One region of the Streptomyces sp. NBC_00996 genome, then DNA from elsewhere that is predicted to be linked to it. Evidence: riboswitches for the same ligand, from Rfam matches in the RefSeq annotation. Region 1 holds a riboswitch; each other region holds the start of a gene.
What was found. Region 1 has a riboswitch for cyclic di-AMP ahead of OG390_RS20955 (transglycosylase family protein). Riboswitches for the same ligand answer to the same signal wherever they lie in the genome.
Positions count from the first base shown of each region.

Region 2: another riboswitch for cyclic di-AMP. It lies ahead of OG390_RS31825 (NlpC/P60 family protein); the one in region 1 lies ahead of OG390_RS20955 (transglycosylase family protein).
Region 3: another riboswitch for cyclic di-AMP. It lies ahead of OG390_RS30535 (transglycosylase SLT domain-containing protein); the one in region 1 lies ahead of OG390_RS20955 (transglycosylase family protein).

Region 1 is NZ_CP108723.1:4,452,932-4,457,910, reverse strand. Features, by position in the region: gene OG390_RS20965 (cytochrome P450) at 1-426, shown strand, start outside; gene OG390_RS20960 (transglycosylase family protein) at 626-1,594, shown strand; cyclic di-AMP (ydaO/yuaA leader) riboswitch at 1,732-1,940, shown strand; gene OG390_RS20955 (transglycosylase family protein) at 1,945-2,640, shown strand; gene eno (phosphopyruvate hydratase) at 3,056-4,342, shown strand; gene OG390_RS20945 (septum formation initiator family protein) at 4,501-4,977, shown strand.
Region 2 is NZ_CP108723.1:6,763,471-6,768,449, reverse strand. Features, by position in the region: gene pcrA (DNA helicase PcrA) at 1-2,391, opposite strand, end outside; cyclic di-AMP (ydaO/yuaA leader) riboswitch at 3,031-3,204, shown strand; gene OG390_RS31825 (NlpC/P60 family protein) at 3,212-4,393, shown strand; gene OG390_RS31820 (TnsA-like heteromeric transposase endonuclease subunit) at 4,653-4,979, shown strand, end outside.
Region 3 is NZ_CP108723.1:6,475,113-6,480,091, forward strand. Features, by position in the region: gene OG390_RS30525 (FAD-dependent oxidoreductase) at 1-1,115, shown strand, start outside; gene OG390_RS30530 (HAD family hydrolase) at 1,424-2,263, shown strand; gene OG390_RS30535 (transglycosylase SLT domain-containing protein) at 2,257-3,012, opposite strand; cyclic di-AMP (ydaO/yuaA leader) riboswitch at 3,016-3,203, opposite strand; gene OG390_RS30540 (hypothetical protein) at 3,442-3,771, opposite strand; gene OG390_RS30545 (CocE/NonD family hydrolase) at 3,882-4,979, opposite strand, start outside.

The DNA.
Region 1 (4,979 bases):
GGACTTCTCGAGTCCGGCGTCGAGGAGCTCCTGCGCTACGACGGCCCCGTCGAACTGGCCACGTGGCGGTTCGCGACCGAGGCGGTCCGGATCGGGGGGCAGGACATCGCGCCCGGCGACCCCGTCCTCGTCGTACTGGCGGCAGCGGACCGTGACCCCGAACGGTTCCAGCATCCGGACACCCTCGACCTCTCGCGGCGTGACAACCAACACCTCGGGTACGGCCACGGCATCCACTACTGCCTCGGCGCGCCGCTCGCTCGCCTGGAGGGCCAGACCGCGCTCGCCACCCTGCTCACCCGTCTTCCGGATCTCCAACTCGCGGGAGATTCGGCCGATTTGCGCTGGCGCGGCGGACTCATTATGCGTGGATTGCGCACACTTCCCGTGGAGTTCACGCCTCCGCTTGACTTGCCCCGCGCCTAAGGGGTGGGCGTGCAGGGAACGGCCGCTCAGCAGGGAAAAGGTGACGTTCCGTCAACTCTGTGATCTTCACGTGATCTGCGCTGCATCGACTTGTGACAAGCGTTCGAGTGCGGATACGTTCACCCATCAACGCGGCCCATCCGTCGCTGCAGTCGCAGTAGCGGCTGTCGTCACCTGCTGTCACGCGAAAGGCTTCCGCATGCTCTCCGGGAACGGCCGTCATCGTCGCCCCCGTCAGGCCCCGGCTCTCATCGTCGCCGCAGGAGTGACCGGATCGGCCATCGCCATCCCGTTGCTCGGCGCCACCAGTGCGAGCGCGGCCGACGGCACCACCTGGGACCGGGTCGCGGAGTGCGAGAGTGGCGGCGCCTGGAGCGCGAACGACGGCAACGGGTACTACGGCGGGCTGCAGTTGACCCAGGAGAACTGGGAGTCGTACGGCGGCCTCGAGTACGCCCCCAGTGCCGACCAGGCCAGCCGCTCGCAGCAGATAGCCATCGCCGAGAAGGTCCTCGACGGCCAGGGGCTCACCGCCTGGCCCACCTGTGGACCGCTCTCCGGGCTCAGCAAGAACTCGGGCTCGGTCGAGGTCGACACGGGTGTGGCGGACGACTCGTCGAGTTCGTCGAGTTCTTCTGATTCGTCCGACTCGTCCAATTCATCTGCTGAGTCCGATTCATCCAACTCGTCCGACTCGGGCTCCGACTCCTCGTCCGACGCCTCCTCGAGTGCGGACGGGAACTCCACGAAGTCCGACACCTCACAGGGTTCCGACAGCTCGGATACGGGAGCGGCCAAGAGTGACGAGTCGGACAAGCCCGGCCAGAACGACGACTCTTCGGCCGGGTCCGACAGTGCGACGTCCGGCGCCGGGCGCCACCGTGGCGACACCGCCGACGAGGGCGCGGCCGAGGGTGCGACCGACGGCCGTAAGGACGGCGCTTCCGGACGGCACGCCTCGCGCGGCTCCGACGCCTCCCGTGACGCCGCCGACGGCTCCTACGTCGTGCGCGCCGGAGACAGTCTCTGGACCATCGCCGACTCCCTTGACCTCAAGGGTGGATGGGCCGAGTTGTACGCCGGGAACAAGGAGGCGGTCGGCGCCGATCCCGACCTCATCCTTCCCGGTCAGAGGCTTGCAGTTGGTGCTGAATCGGGCGAAAAGTAGCGGGAGTTCACGTCATGATTCGCCGTGGAATGTCCGGTTTGGCGTGAGTGAGACATGAGTCTCAGAAGCCCTGATCGTCTTTGAAATTCCGGCGATCGCATGTCTACGGTCATGACCGCTCGCCACTGCGGGCCCCGACGGTCGCAACGCCGAATCCTGCCAACGGCCGTACGGGAACAGTCGACGCGTCAGCGCCGTAGGCAGGAGCGGGGGACCCAAGGTAAGCGCCGCGCCCGGTAGTTGACCGGGAGCGGCTTGGGGTGAAGCCGTGCGCCAGTGGCGTACGACCGGGCACTCACCCGCCCGAACCCGACAGCTCACCTCGCAGGCGTCGGTGAGGGGATCTCTCCATGCTGTTTTCCAGCAAGGGCAAGCACCGCCGCCCGGCCGTCCTCAATCGGACCACCCGTCTCGCAACGCTCGCCGGTGTCACCGGTGTCGCCATCGCCGCCCCGCTGATGGCGGCCGGCAGCGCTTCCGCCGCCACCGCCTCCGAGTGGGACGCCGTCGCCCAGTGCGAGTCCGGCGGCAACTGGTCCATCAACACCGGCAACGGCTACTACGGCGGCCTGCAGTTCTCGGCCTCCACCTGGGCCGCGTACGGCGGTACCGCCTACGCCGCCGGCGCCAACCAGGCCTCCAAGTCGGAGCAGATCACCATCGGTGAGAAGGTCCTCGCCGCGCAGGGCAAGGGTGCCTGGCCGACCTGCGGCACGGGCCTGTCGAGCGCCGCGTACACCGGCGGCACCTCCAGCTCCTCGTCCAACAGGTCGCAGAGCGCGACCCAGAGCACCACCACCCGGACGACGGAGCAGCCCGCCTCGCGTTCGGCCGAGCGCCCCGCCGCCAAGACCGTCACCACCCCGACCGGCAAGAAGGTCAAGAAGGGTGAAGGCGAGTACAAGGTCGTCAAGGGTGACACCCTCAGCTCGATCGCCGAGAAGAAGCACGTCAAGGGTGGCTGGCAGCAGCTGTTCAAGCTGAACAAGGACATCATCGACGACGCGGACTTCATCTACCCGGGTCAGCAGCTCCACCTCGGCTGAGTGCGCGGCTGATCGCTTGAGTGCGCGGCTGATCGCTCAGCCGGGCGTGCGGCGGATTGTCCGGCGGAGTAACAGCTCCCTCATGGAGGAGGCCTCCATACCGGAGACCTCGTGAGGGTCCCCCCGTCACCACGGGCTCCCCGCTCCGGTGCGTGTTCCCCCGTACGCGCCGGAGCGGGGCTTTTTGTGCCTGGCTCTCGTGCGCTTTCATGCCTGGCTCTCGTGCGCGAGGTTTCGTGTACGGGGCAGGTTTTTGTTCCGTTCGGAAACAATTTACTCTCGGTTCTGCCCAAGGGGTGGTCGACCGGCTGGCCGATCCCCCCGAGGCGGTTAGGCTCATCTCGCGGAGCCGACCGCGGCTCCGTGCACTACGGGCCCCGCGGCCCCGCGTACCCGCGTCACATCCCAGAAGGAGATGCTCGTGCCGTCCATCGACGTCGTCGTAGCCCGGGAAATCCTGGACTCCCGAGGCAACCCCACGGTCGAGGTCGAGGTCGGCCTCGACGACGGCAGCACGGGTCGTGCCGCCGTCCCGTCCGGCGCCTCCACCGGCGCCTTCGAGGCCATCGAGCTCCGCGACGGTGACCCCAACCGCTACCAGGGCAAGGGTGTCGAGAAGGCCGTCCTCGCCGTCATCGAGCAGATCGGCCCGGAGCTCGTCGGTTACGACGCCACCGAGCAGCGCCTGATCGACCAGGCGATGTTCGACCTGGACGCCACCGACAACAAGGGCTCGCTCGGCGCCAACGCCATCCTCGGCGTCTCGCTCGCCGTCGCGCACGCCGCCTCAGAGGCCAGCGACCTCCCCCTCTTCCGCTACCTGGGCGGCCCGAACGCGCACCTGCTGCCCGTTCCGATGATGAACATCCTGAACGGCGGCTCGCACGCCGACTCCAACGTGGACATCCAGGAGTTCATGATCGCCCCGATCGGCGCGGAGTCCTTCTCCGAGGCCCTGCGCTGGGGCGCCGAGGTCTACCACACCCTCAAGAAGGTGCTGAAGACCAAGGGCCTGTCCACCGGCCTCGGCGACGAGGGCGGCTTCGCCCCGAACCTGGAGTCCAACCGCGCCGCGCTCGACCTCATCCTCGAGGCCATCAAGCAGGCCGGTTACGTACCCGGTGAGCAGATCGCGCTCGCGCTCGACGTCGCCGCGTCCGAGTTCTACAAGGACGGCAAGTACGAGTTCGAGGGCAAGTCCCGCTCGGCCGCCGAGATGACCGAGTACTACGAGGAGCTCGTCTCCGCGTACCCGCTGGTCTCCATCGAGGACCCGCTGTACGAGGACGACTGGGCCGGCTGGAACGTCATCACCGAGAAGCTGGGCGACAAGGTCCAGATCGTCGGCGACGACCTCTTCGTCACCAACCCGGAGCGCCTGGCCCGCGGTATCGAGGAGGGCTCCGCCAACGCCCTGCTCGTCAAGGTCAACCAGATCGGCTCGCTGACCGAGACCCTGGACGCCGTCGAGATGGCCCAGCGCAACGGCTTCAAGTGCATGATGTCGCACCGCTCCGGCGAGACCGAGGACGTCACCATCGCCGACCTCGCCGTCGCGGTGAACTGCGGCCAGATCAAGACCGGTGCCCCGGCCCGCTCGGACCGCGTCGCCAAGTACAACCAGCTGCTGCGCATCGAGGAGATCCTCGACGACGCCGCGGTGTACGCCGGTCGCTCGGCCTTCCCGCGCTTCAAGGGCTGAGTGTTGCCGCAGGTCCGCTCCGCGGACAGTCGGCACAGCAAGGGCTGACCCGTACAGGGCCAGGCCTTAGCCAGTCGTACGTACGTCCCCGTACTCGGTCCCGTACCGTGTGCGGGGACGTACGCACGTGATGGGCTTGCACCGGGGAGGCGGGACTCATGGCCGTGAAGGACCGGGACCGGTTCTCCACCGCGACCAGACTGCGGCTGCTCGGCGAGCAGACCGCGGCCCGTGTCTACCGTTCCCAGACCAAGCGGCAGGCCCGCCGCTCGCGGCTGACGGGCCGGGCCGCGCTCCTGGCTCTCGTCCTGTGCTCCCTGATCGTGGCCCTCGCGTACCCGATAAGGCAGTACGTGTCCCAGCGGGCCGAGATCGCCGATGTGGAGCGGCAGCGGGAGCAGGCCCGTGAACGGGTCGAGCAGCTGCGCGACCTCAAGGCGCGCTGGCGGGACGACGCGTACGCCGAGCAGCAGATCCGGCAGCGGCTGCACTATGTGATGCCGGGCGAGATCGGCTACGTCGTGATCGACCCGGACACGTCGAAGCAGACTCGCGTCGACAAGGGGGCGGCCGCCCGTCCCTGGTACGCCAATGTCTGGGACGGCGTGGACAAGTCCGACGCCGCCGACCAGTGAAC
Region 2 (4,979 bases), 2.3 Mb from region 1:
GACGACGGTCCCGAGACCGAACTGGTCGTGGGTGACCCGGTCCCCGATCGCCAGCGAAACGACCGTCTTCTCGGAGACACCGCGGCGCGTCGCGAACCCGGAGGCACCCGAAGCCGCGGACCGCGACCGTGAGGACGACAGCGACGCAGCGACACCCGAGACCGGACCCGACGACACGGGAGCCATCGCACCCGTGCGCTTCCACTCCAGGTGCGCGTCCGGGATCTCCTCCAGGAAGCGGGACGGCGGGTTGTACGAGGGCTGCCCCCAGGCACTGCGCATGGACGACCGGGTGAGATACAGCCGCTCCCGCGCGCGCGTGATGCCGACGTACGCCAGGCGCCGCTCCTCCTCCAGCTCCTTCACCTGCCCCAGCGCGCGCATGTGCGGGAAGACGCCGTCCTCCATGCCGGTCAGGAAGACGACGGGGAATTCGAGGCCCTTGGCGGTGTGCAGCGTCATCAGCGTGATGACGCCGTTGCCGTCCTCCTCGTCGGGGATCTGGTCGGAGTCCGCGACGAGCGCGACCCGCTCCAGGAAGTCGGAGAGGCCGCCCGCGACCTCTCCCTCACCCGCCTCCTGCTCGAACTCCAGGGCCACGGCGGCGAGTTCCTGGAGGTTCTCGATACGGGTCTCGTCCTGCGGGTCGGTGGACGCCTGCAACTCGGCCAGATAGCCGGTGCGCTCGAGGACCGCCTCCAGGACCGTGGCCGGGCCGGCGCCCGACTCGACGATCGTGCGGAGGTCTTCCATGAGCGTGTTGAACCGCTTGACCGCGTTCGTCGAGCGCGCCGCCATCCCGTACGCCTCGTCGACGCGGCGCAGGGCCTGTGGGAAGCTGATCTTCTCGCGCTGCGAGAGCGCGTCGATCATCGCTTCCGCGCGCTCGCCGATGCCGCGCTTGGGGACGTTGAGGATGCGGCGCAGCGGGACCGAGTCCTCGGGGTTGGACAGCACCCTGAGGTACGCCAGGACGTCCCGGACCTCCTTGCGCTCGTAGAAGCGGACGCCGCCGACGACCTTGTAGGGCAGGCCGACGCGGATGAAGACCTCTTCGAAGACACGGGACTGCGCGTTCGTACGGTAGAAGACCGCGACGTCGCCCGCCTTGGCCTCGCCCGCGTCGGTCAGACGGTCTATCTCGTCGGCGACGAACTGCGCCTCGTCGTGCTCGGTGTCGGCGACATAGCCCGTGATGTTCGAGCCCGCGCCCGCATTGGTCCACAGGTTCTTGGGGCGGCGGGATTCATTGCGCTCGATGACCGCGTTGGCGGCGGACAGGATCGTCTGCGTGGAGCGGTAGTTCTGCTCGAGCAGGATCGTCGTCGCGTCCGTGTAGTCCTCCTCGAACTGGAGGATGTTGCGGATGGTCGCGCCGCGGAAGGCGTAGATCGACTGGTCGGCGTCACCCACGACGCACAGCTCGGCAGGGCCGAGGTCGTCCTCGCGGGACGGTTCGTCCTCGGCGCGGGCGCCGCGCGCCGGGCCGACGAGCTCCCGCACCAGCGCGTACTGCGCGTGGTTGGTGTCCTGATACTCGTCGACCATGACGTGGCGGAAGCGGCGGCGGTAGTGCTCGGCGACGTCCGGGAAGGCGCGCAGCAGGTTGACCGTCGTCATGATCAGGTCGTCGAAGTCGAGCGCGTTGGCCTCGCGCAGCCGCGACTGATACATCGCGTACGCCTGAGCGAGGGTCTTCTCGAAGCCGTCGGTGGCCTGGGCCGCGAAGTCCTCCTCGTCGATCAGCTCGTTCTTCAGGTTCGAGATCTTGGCGCTGAACGACTTCGGCGGGAAGCGCTTGGGGTCGAGGTCGAGATCACGGCAGACGAGTGCCATCAGACGCTTGGAGTCGGCGGCGTCATAGATCGAGAAGGAGGAGGTGAAGCCGAGCTTCTTGCTCTCGCGGCGCAGAATCCGCACACACGCGCTGTGGAAGGTCATCACCCACATCGCGCCCGCACGCGGGCCGACGAGGTGCTCGACGCGCTCCTTCATCTCGCCCGCGGCCTTGTTGGTGAAGGTGATCGCGAGGATCTGGCCGGGGTGGACATTCCGCTCGGCCAGCAGATACGCGATCCGGTGCGTGAGCACGCGGGTCTTGCCGGAGCCCGCGCCGGCCACGATGAGCAGCGGGGAGCCGGAGTGCACCACGGCCGCGCGCTGGTTCTCGTTCAGCCCGTCCAGTAGTGCCGCGGAGTCCACGGCAGGCCGGTGGGCGCCGTCGCGGTAGTACGCGTCCCGGTCCGGGGGCACGTCGAACTTCCCGCCGAACAGATCGTCCGGAACGGGCTCCGGCACGTGATCGTCCTCGGGCGGCGGCGGGGGTTCTTCCTCGTGGGCCCGTGAGGGCTTGAGGTCCGCCAGGAAGCTGTCATCAAAGAGGCTGCTCATCGCTCTCCGAGTCTAGGCGGCCGCACTGACACCCCGCCGCCACCCTGAAAACTCGACCGGATCTCGTGACACGGATCGGAACTCGATCGGGTGGGTCTCATGGCACGGTCTCGGGAGCCGACGATCTTCCAGTGGCGGCCGCCCGCGGTCTTCCTACCTTCCGGAATCGCCTCGTCACCTTCGGTGATCGACCGAGCCGGGCGTACAGACCTTGAGGAGAGACGGCCACCAGGTCGCCGCTCACCGCCTCACGACCTCGACACCTCACCGCCTCAGCGCCTCACCGCCTCGACACCCCAGCGCCTCAGCGCCTCAGCGCCTCAGCGCCTCAGCGCCTCAGCGCCTCAGCGCCTCAGCGCCTCAGCGCCTCAGCGAGAATCTTGCGGCCGTCGGGGGGTGCGGAGCCGCCGCCCCGGAAGACCTCGGCGACCGCTGCCGCGATGCCGATAACCAGACGGACGTCGCCACTCCGGACAACTCACCACAGACCATTCCGGATTGACTGCGCGGAGTGATGCCCAAGGTCAAGGTCACAAAAATGTATCGGGCATATCGCACATCAAACTTCACAGGAGCCACACGCGTTGGCTACCGTGCCGGGCAGGCCGCTCGACACCCACCGGCGAACGACGCCGGGCCGTGCGGCCTCCGCTCAATCCGGTGCGCCCCCGTGGCAGCCGGAGCCGGGGACCCAACCGACCTTGGGGTGAATCGGTCCAACTGCCTTGTGGGGCAAGGACCGTAGGGCAAACCTTCCGGATCCACCCGCCCGAACCCGACAGCTAACTCGGTAGGCGGATGACGGAAGGAGTCGCCTCTCTTGGCGTCGCACCGCAAATGGCGTCCTACGGGTACGCGCGTAGCAGGCATACGGACCCCCGCCCTCGCGACGGCGGCTCTCACCTCCGTCGCCCTGCTCTCCCAGACGGCGAACGCCGCCCCCTCGGCCGAACCGAAGCCGAGCCTCGAAGAGGTCGAGAAGAAGGTCAACGACCTCTATCACCAGGCCGAGACGGCCACCGACAAGTACAACGCGGCCAAGGAGAAGACCTCCAAGCAGCGCAAGCAGGTCGACACCCTCCTCGACGATGTCGCCAAGCGCACCGAGAAGCTCAACACCGCGCGTGAGGAGCTCGGTTCGTTCGCGGCGGCGCAGTACCGCACCGGGGCCGCCGCCCCTGACACCGCGACCCTCCTGCTTGCCGACAACCCGCAGGACTACTTCGACCAGACCCAGCTGATGAGCCGTCTGACCACCCGCCAGAAGGCGGCCGTCGACGACTACATCACCGAGCAGGCCGCCACCACCAAGAAGCGCACGGAGGCCGCCAAGAGTCTGGAGACGCTGACCAGCTCGCAGACCGCGCTCAAGACGTCCAAGGCAGACGTTCAGCACAAGCTCACCGAGGCCCGCGAACTGCTTTCGAAGCTGACCGCCGAGGAGAAGGCGCGGCTGGCGGCGATCGAGAAGAAGAAGCAGCAGGAGGCCGCGCGCAAGGCGGCGGAGCTGGCGCAGCAGCAGGCCGCCGCCGAGGCCGCGAAGAAAGCGGCCGCCCAGCAGGAGTCGTCGTCGAGCACCACGACCGGCTCGTCGGACACCACGACCGGCTCGTCGAGCTCGACGACCACCGACTCCTCGTACGCGACGAAGGCGGCGAAGGCTCTCGCGTTCGCCCGCGCGCAGATCGGCAAGCCGTACGTCTGGGGGGCGACCGGCCCGGACTCGTACGACTGCTCGGGCTTCACCCAGGCCGCCTGGAAAGCCGCCGGCGTCTCGCTGCCGCGCGTCACCTACGACCAGGTGAACGCCGGCACGACCGTCCCGCTCTCCGACGCCCAGCCCGGTGACCTCGTCTTCTTCTACGACGATGTCAGCCACGTCGGCCTGTACATCGGCAACGGGATGATGATCCACGCGCCCAAGCCGGGAGCGTACGTCCGCGAGGAGTCGATCTACTACGACGGCACGTCGGCGATCCACAGTGTGGTGCGCCCGGCGTAAGCAGTTGTAGGGCCGCTTTAGATCTGTCAGATTCTCAGCGATCTGTCGTCAACTTGTCGTCTGCGACAGATCGCTGAGAATCGCTCCGTAGAGTGACTCTCGGCCACTCACAGCATTCTTGCCCTCCCCGGATGCATGGGACGCCGCAGCCAATGGGCAGTCTCGGCCGGGATCACCTTCTGTGTCCCTTCGGTTACGTATATCGGGGGTGGCGGTGTCGTACGTCTCGGTTCGAGAGCCAATGGCTGAGGCCAGAGCTGTGGAGGTCCGCTACCGCCAGGCAGACGGGGTCTTCGCGGAGACCTCGTGGGATCTGCTGGTGAGTGAAGAGGTAGCGGCCGGGCTGCCGGTGCGGGAGTTCCGCTGGTACAAGGGGCGTCGGCACTACTCGGGCTGGTACCACGCGGTGACGGGCGATCGTCTGGTGGCCTACGAGAGCCGTTTGGAGCTCGCCCGCATCTTGCTGGCGGATTTTGCCCAGGATGTGGTCGGGATTGCCGCTCAGCCGTTCCAGGTAAGCGGGGACGACGGAGTCCGCATCCGTCGGCACGTACCGGATCTGCTGCTGACGCATGCGGACGGGCTG
Region 3 (4,979 bases), 2.0 Mb from region 1:
CCATGGTGAGCTGGCGCGATCACATGCCCGAGGGGATGCTCCTCAAGTCGACCCCGGTCGCCTCCAGCGTCGACGCCCCGCAGCGCGGGCACACGCTCGTCGACTACTGCGACGCGGCGGGGATACCGCGGCTGGTCACGGACGAGGACATCATCCCGGTCGAGACGTTCATCGCGTACGGGGAGTGGTTCCAGCAGAAGCTGGTGCCCGAGCTGGAGCGGGTGCGGGTCGTCTCGGTCGACCGCAAGGACGGCCGTAATGGCTCCGGCGGCTTCGAACTCAAGCTGGGTTCAGGGGAGTTGTTCACGGCGCGGGCGGTCGTGGTGGCCACCGGTCTGTCCGGACTCGCCCATCTGCCCGCCGAACTCGCGGCAGCGGCGGCCGACGGACCCACCCCCACGGGCCCTGTCTCCCACAGCTCCCAGAACCATGACCTGACCCGGTTCTCGGGCAAGGAGCTCATCGTCGTCGGCGCGGGCCAGTCCGCGCTGGAGACGGCCGCGCTCGCGGCGGAGGCGGGAGCGCAGGTGCGGGTGGTGTCCCGTGGCAAGGGCGCCGTCGACTTCGGCGCACCCCCGTGGCAGCAGCCCAGGCTGCGTCCCGAGTCACCCTTCGGTCGCGCCTGGTCCCTGTGGGCACTGAGCTACTACCCGCAGCCCTACCGCTATCTGCCCGCGCAGGCCCGGCACTACCTCGTCCGCCGTGTGCTCGGTCCGCTCGGCGCCTGGTGGCTGCGCGACCGCTTCGAGGGCAAGGTCGATGTCCGCGAGGTGTCCCGGATCGTCCGCGCGGACGCCCGCGGTGGCCACCCCGTCCTCTCCGTCCAGACCCACGGCGGCCGGACCGAGGAGCTGTCCGCCGACCACGTCATTGCCGCGACCGGCTATCGCGTCGACATCGCCTCGATGGACTTCCTCGGACACGAGCTCCGTACCGAGCTCGCGGTCAGCCGGGGGACGCCGAAACTCGGCGCGGGGTATCGGTCGTCCGTGCCCGGGTTGTACTTCACGGGGTTGCCGGCGGCGGCCTCGTACGGGACGGTGATGCGGTTCGTGTGCGGGACGGAGTTCGCTTCACCGCGGCTGGCCAAGCACTTGGTGGCTGCGCACGGGTGAGTCGGGGGCAGGGGGCGCCCTTGCCGATGGGTGCGCCCCCTGACCGTCGCATCACATCGGTGCGGCTCGGGGCCCTCGTCCCGCCCGCGGCTCGCGGCAGGCCAACTCCGCATCTTGGAACGGCCGTTGGACGTCGACATGGTGGCCTGCGTCGGTGTGGACGGGAGTGGAACACCCACGGCCGGTACGGCCGATAAGGCCCGTACCGCCCATACCGTCCGTGCGGTGAACGGCGTTGCTGACGGGATACCGGACGTCGTCCGGTTCACGCCGGGCCGATGAGACGTTCGATCCGTATTCTTCGGATCATGGCCGCTCCGACTGCATATTCACTCATCGCCACTGACCTGGACGGAACGCTGCTGCGCGGCGACGACACACTCTCCGACCGGTCGCGCGCCGCGTTGGCGAGAGCCACGGCCGAGGGTGCCCAGCATCTGGTGGTGACGGGACGGCCGGCGCCGAGGGTCCGACCGCTGCTGGACGAACTCGGCGGCCAGGGACTGGCGGTGTGCGGGCAGGGGGCGCAGTTGTACGACGCCGGGGCGCACCGTCTGCTGTGGTCGGTGACCCTGGACAGGGAGCTGGCGGAAACCGCGCTCGGCAAGATCGAAGCGGAGGTCGGGCTGCTCTACGCGGCGGTGGACCAGGACGGTGTGGACGGCCTGACGCTCATCGAGCCGGGATATGTCATGCCGCATCCGACGCTGCCGGCCGTGCGGGTGCCGCGCCGCGACGACCTCTGGTCGGAGCCCATCAGCAAGGTGCTGCTCCGTCACCCTTCGCTGTCCGACGACGAGTTGGCGTCGGCGGCGCGGGGAGTGGTCGGTTCGCTGGCGACGGTCACCATGTCGGGGCCGGGTACCGTCGAACTCCAGCCATGCGGCGTGACCAAGGCGACGGGGCTCGCCCTCGCCGCCGCCCACCTCGGTCTCAGCCCCGCCACCACCCTCGCCTTCGGCGACATGCCCAACGACATCCCCATGTTCGACTGGGCCGCCCATGGCGTCGCCATGGCCAACGCCCACCCGGAGCTGAAGACGGTGGCCGACGAGGTGACCCTGTCGAACGAGGAGGATGGGATCGCGGTGGTGCTGGAGCGGCTCTTCGGGGCCCAGGGGAGGGCCCGCGAGAGCGTGGCTCAGTAGGCGCCGTTGACGTTGTCGATCGAGCCGTACTTCGCCGCCGCGTAGTTGCAGGCGGCCGTGATGTTCGCGACCGGGTCGTAGGGGTCCATCGAGGTGCCGGGGACGTGGTACGCCTTGAAGGTCGGGTCGATGACCTGGAGGAGGCCCTTGGACGGGATGCCGGCAGCGGCGTTGGAGTCCCAGTTGTTGATGGCTCGGGGGTTGCCGGAGGACTCGCGCATGACGTTGCGGTGGATGCCGTTGTAGGTGCCTGGAATGTGCGCCTTGCCCATGATGTCCAGTGACTGCTTGATCCAGCCGTCCAGATTGTTGGCGTATGTCTTCGTGGAGGCGGGGGCGGCCGGCGTCGCGGACGTGGTGCTCGCCTTGGGCGCCGAGCCCAGCTTCACGGTCTTCGTGCCCACCGTCAGCGTCAGGCCCGGGGGGAGGATCGCCGGGTTCGCACCGATCACCGCGCGGTTGGCGTCGTACAGCTTCTGCCAGCCGCCGCTCTGCGGGTACTTCTGCGCGATCTTGGACAGGGTGTCGCCCGCGACCACCTTGTAGGTGACGAGCTGGACGTCGGAGATCGTGACTGTGGCGGCCTTTGTGGCCTGCGTCACCTGCGTCACCTGCGTCGGCTGGGCGGCGTGCGCGCCGGTCGCGCACACAAGGGGGAGTGTGAGCGCGACTCCGCCCGTGCCTGCGGCGATCATGCTGCGGATGAGCGGGTTGGGCTTGGGGTGGCAGTGCTGGCCTCGTGCGGGCATGACGACCTTCCTCTCCGGCGCCTGCGAGGTGAGCTGTCGGGTTCGGGCGGGAGGTGCCCGGCCGCGTGGGGGCGCGGCTTTACCCCAAGCCGTTCCGGTGTCCGGATCGGCGGCTTACCTGGGTCCCCCGCTCCTGCCGTGCGTGGGTGGGTGGGTTTCCGAGCGGCGGCAGGATTCGGCGATCCGCTCGGATCGGGGCGAACGTATGCGAGAGCACATGTCGGGAACAAGCCCCGAATTCATGGCTCTGTCCGCTTTAACCTCGAAAAAGGAAGGGATGAAATGCCCGATTATTGCGGAATGTGATCCTCAACTTGCCTTTCGCGAAGGGGGAATCGAGGTCAGGAGGTGTGACGCCGGGGCAAGTCGGACGTGACTCAATTCACGCGACCAAGGCGCATCAAAGCGGCAATGCTTTTAATTCGGACATTACGCTTCGAGAGTCCAGGCCGGGGAATGCCGGTGAGGAGCCGGGCGCACTTCCCACACGCAGAGGCCCGTGTCGCGGTCGTCGTCGGGGAGGCGGCCCGCGTTGGGCTTGAAGTAGAGGCCGTAGTCCCAGTATTCGGGGAGTTCGTGGCACATCAGGTCGGGGTACGGCCCGAACTTCCGTCCCTGGTATGCCCAGTTGATCCTCGCGACGGCTTCCGCCCGTGAGATCCCGAAGCGCGTGACCATCTCGTGGGCCATCTCGCGGAAGTACGCGAGCATGCCCTCGTCGAGGTCCATCAGGAATTCCTCGGTCCGTGTCTGCGCCATGGGCTCAGGGTTCCCTACGGCGCCCCGGCCCTCTAGAGCCTGTCGTCGAACTCCCGTCGTCCGCCCGGAGGGCGGGCGCCGCGGGGCAGGCGGGAGTTCGACGGCAGGGCCTAGCCCGCCGTTCGGGGGATCCGCTTCTCCCAGGTGCGGTGGAAGACCACCTCGTCGCCGTCCTTGCAGATGACCTCGTTGGAGGTGATGAAGTCCTCCGCGTCACAGGTGATTTCGGAGGTCGTCGAGATACGCGCGTCCCAGGGCAGGTCCGGGCGGTGCAGGCGGATCGACCACGTCGAGCGGGCGCGAGCGGAGAGGGGGTGGAAGTCGTTGATGGTGTACGTCTCCAGCGCGTTCTCGGTGAATTCGAGGCCGTCGGGGTAGACGCGGGTGCCGCCGTAACGTGGGTCGACCTCCAGGCGCCAGGCGCTGGCGGCCACGTCGCGAACCACCAGGCGTTCCGGGCGGGGTTCGTCCAGCGTCGTCGGGACGATGACCCCGAGCGGTTCGGACTGCTCCGGTTCCTCGAACGTGATGGAGGGCGTCGACTCCCGTGTCCTTACCGGGAGTTCCAGCAGGCTGCCCGTCGGGTCCAGGGTGAAACCGACCTCCGAGCCCGGCTGCGGCCAGATCCAGGGCCAGTACGCGGAGGAGACGGCGAGGCGGATGCGATGGCCCGGCGGGAACGCGTAGCCGATGCCGTTCAGGTCGAAAACCACCTCCTCCGTAGCACCAGGCTTCCAGGGAATTGCCTGTTCGCGGCCATGACGCTTTGCCAGGTTCAGTACACCCCGGGTGACGAGTGTCGAGGCTCCGTGGGGGGCCACATCACACAGGCGGGCGATCACCTGACCCCGGGGAACCGAGGACGTCAGCCGCAGCCGGACTCTCGGACGGCCCAGAACCCAGGTCTCCTCCGGTACTTCGAATTCGAAGCAGGCGGATCTCGCGTCCTCCTCCCGTTGGTCCGGGGGCAGGTCCGCGTCGTTCCCGAGAGGGAAGAAGCGGCCCGCGTCCGCCCCCGTGTGCTGGGGAGAGCGGATCACCACCGGGTCGCCCTGGAGGGCGTACGAGACAGGGGTGACGGAGGGGGAGGGCCAGGCCGGGTCGCCCACCCAGCGGCCGGGGAGCTCCGGGTACATCGTCGCCGGGAGGTGCGCGTCCATCACGTACGAGCGCAGGACGGGGGTGGACAGGGCGCCCGTGTCCTTGTC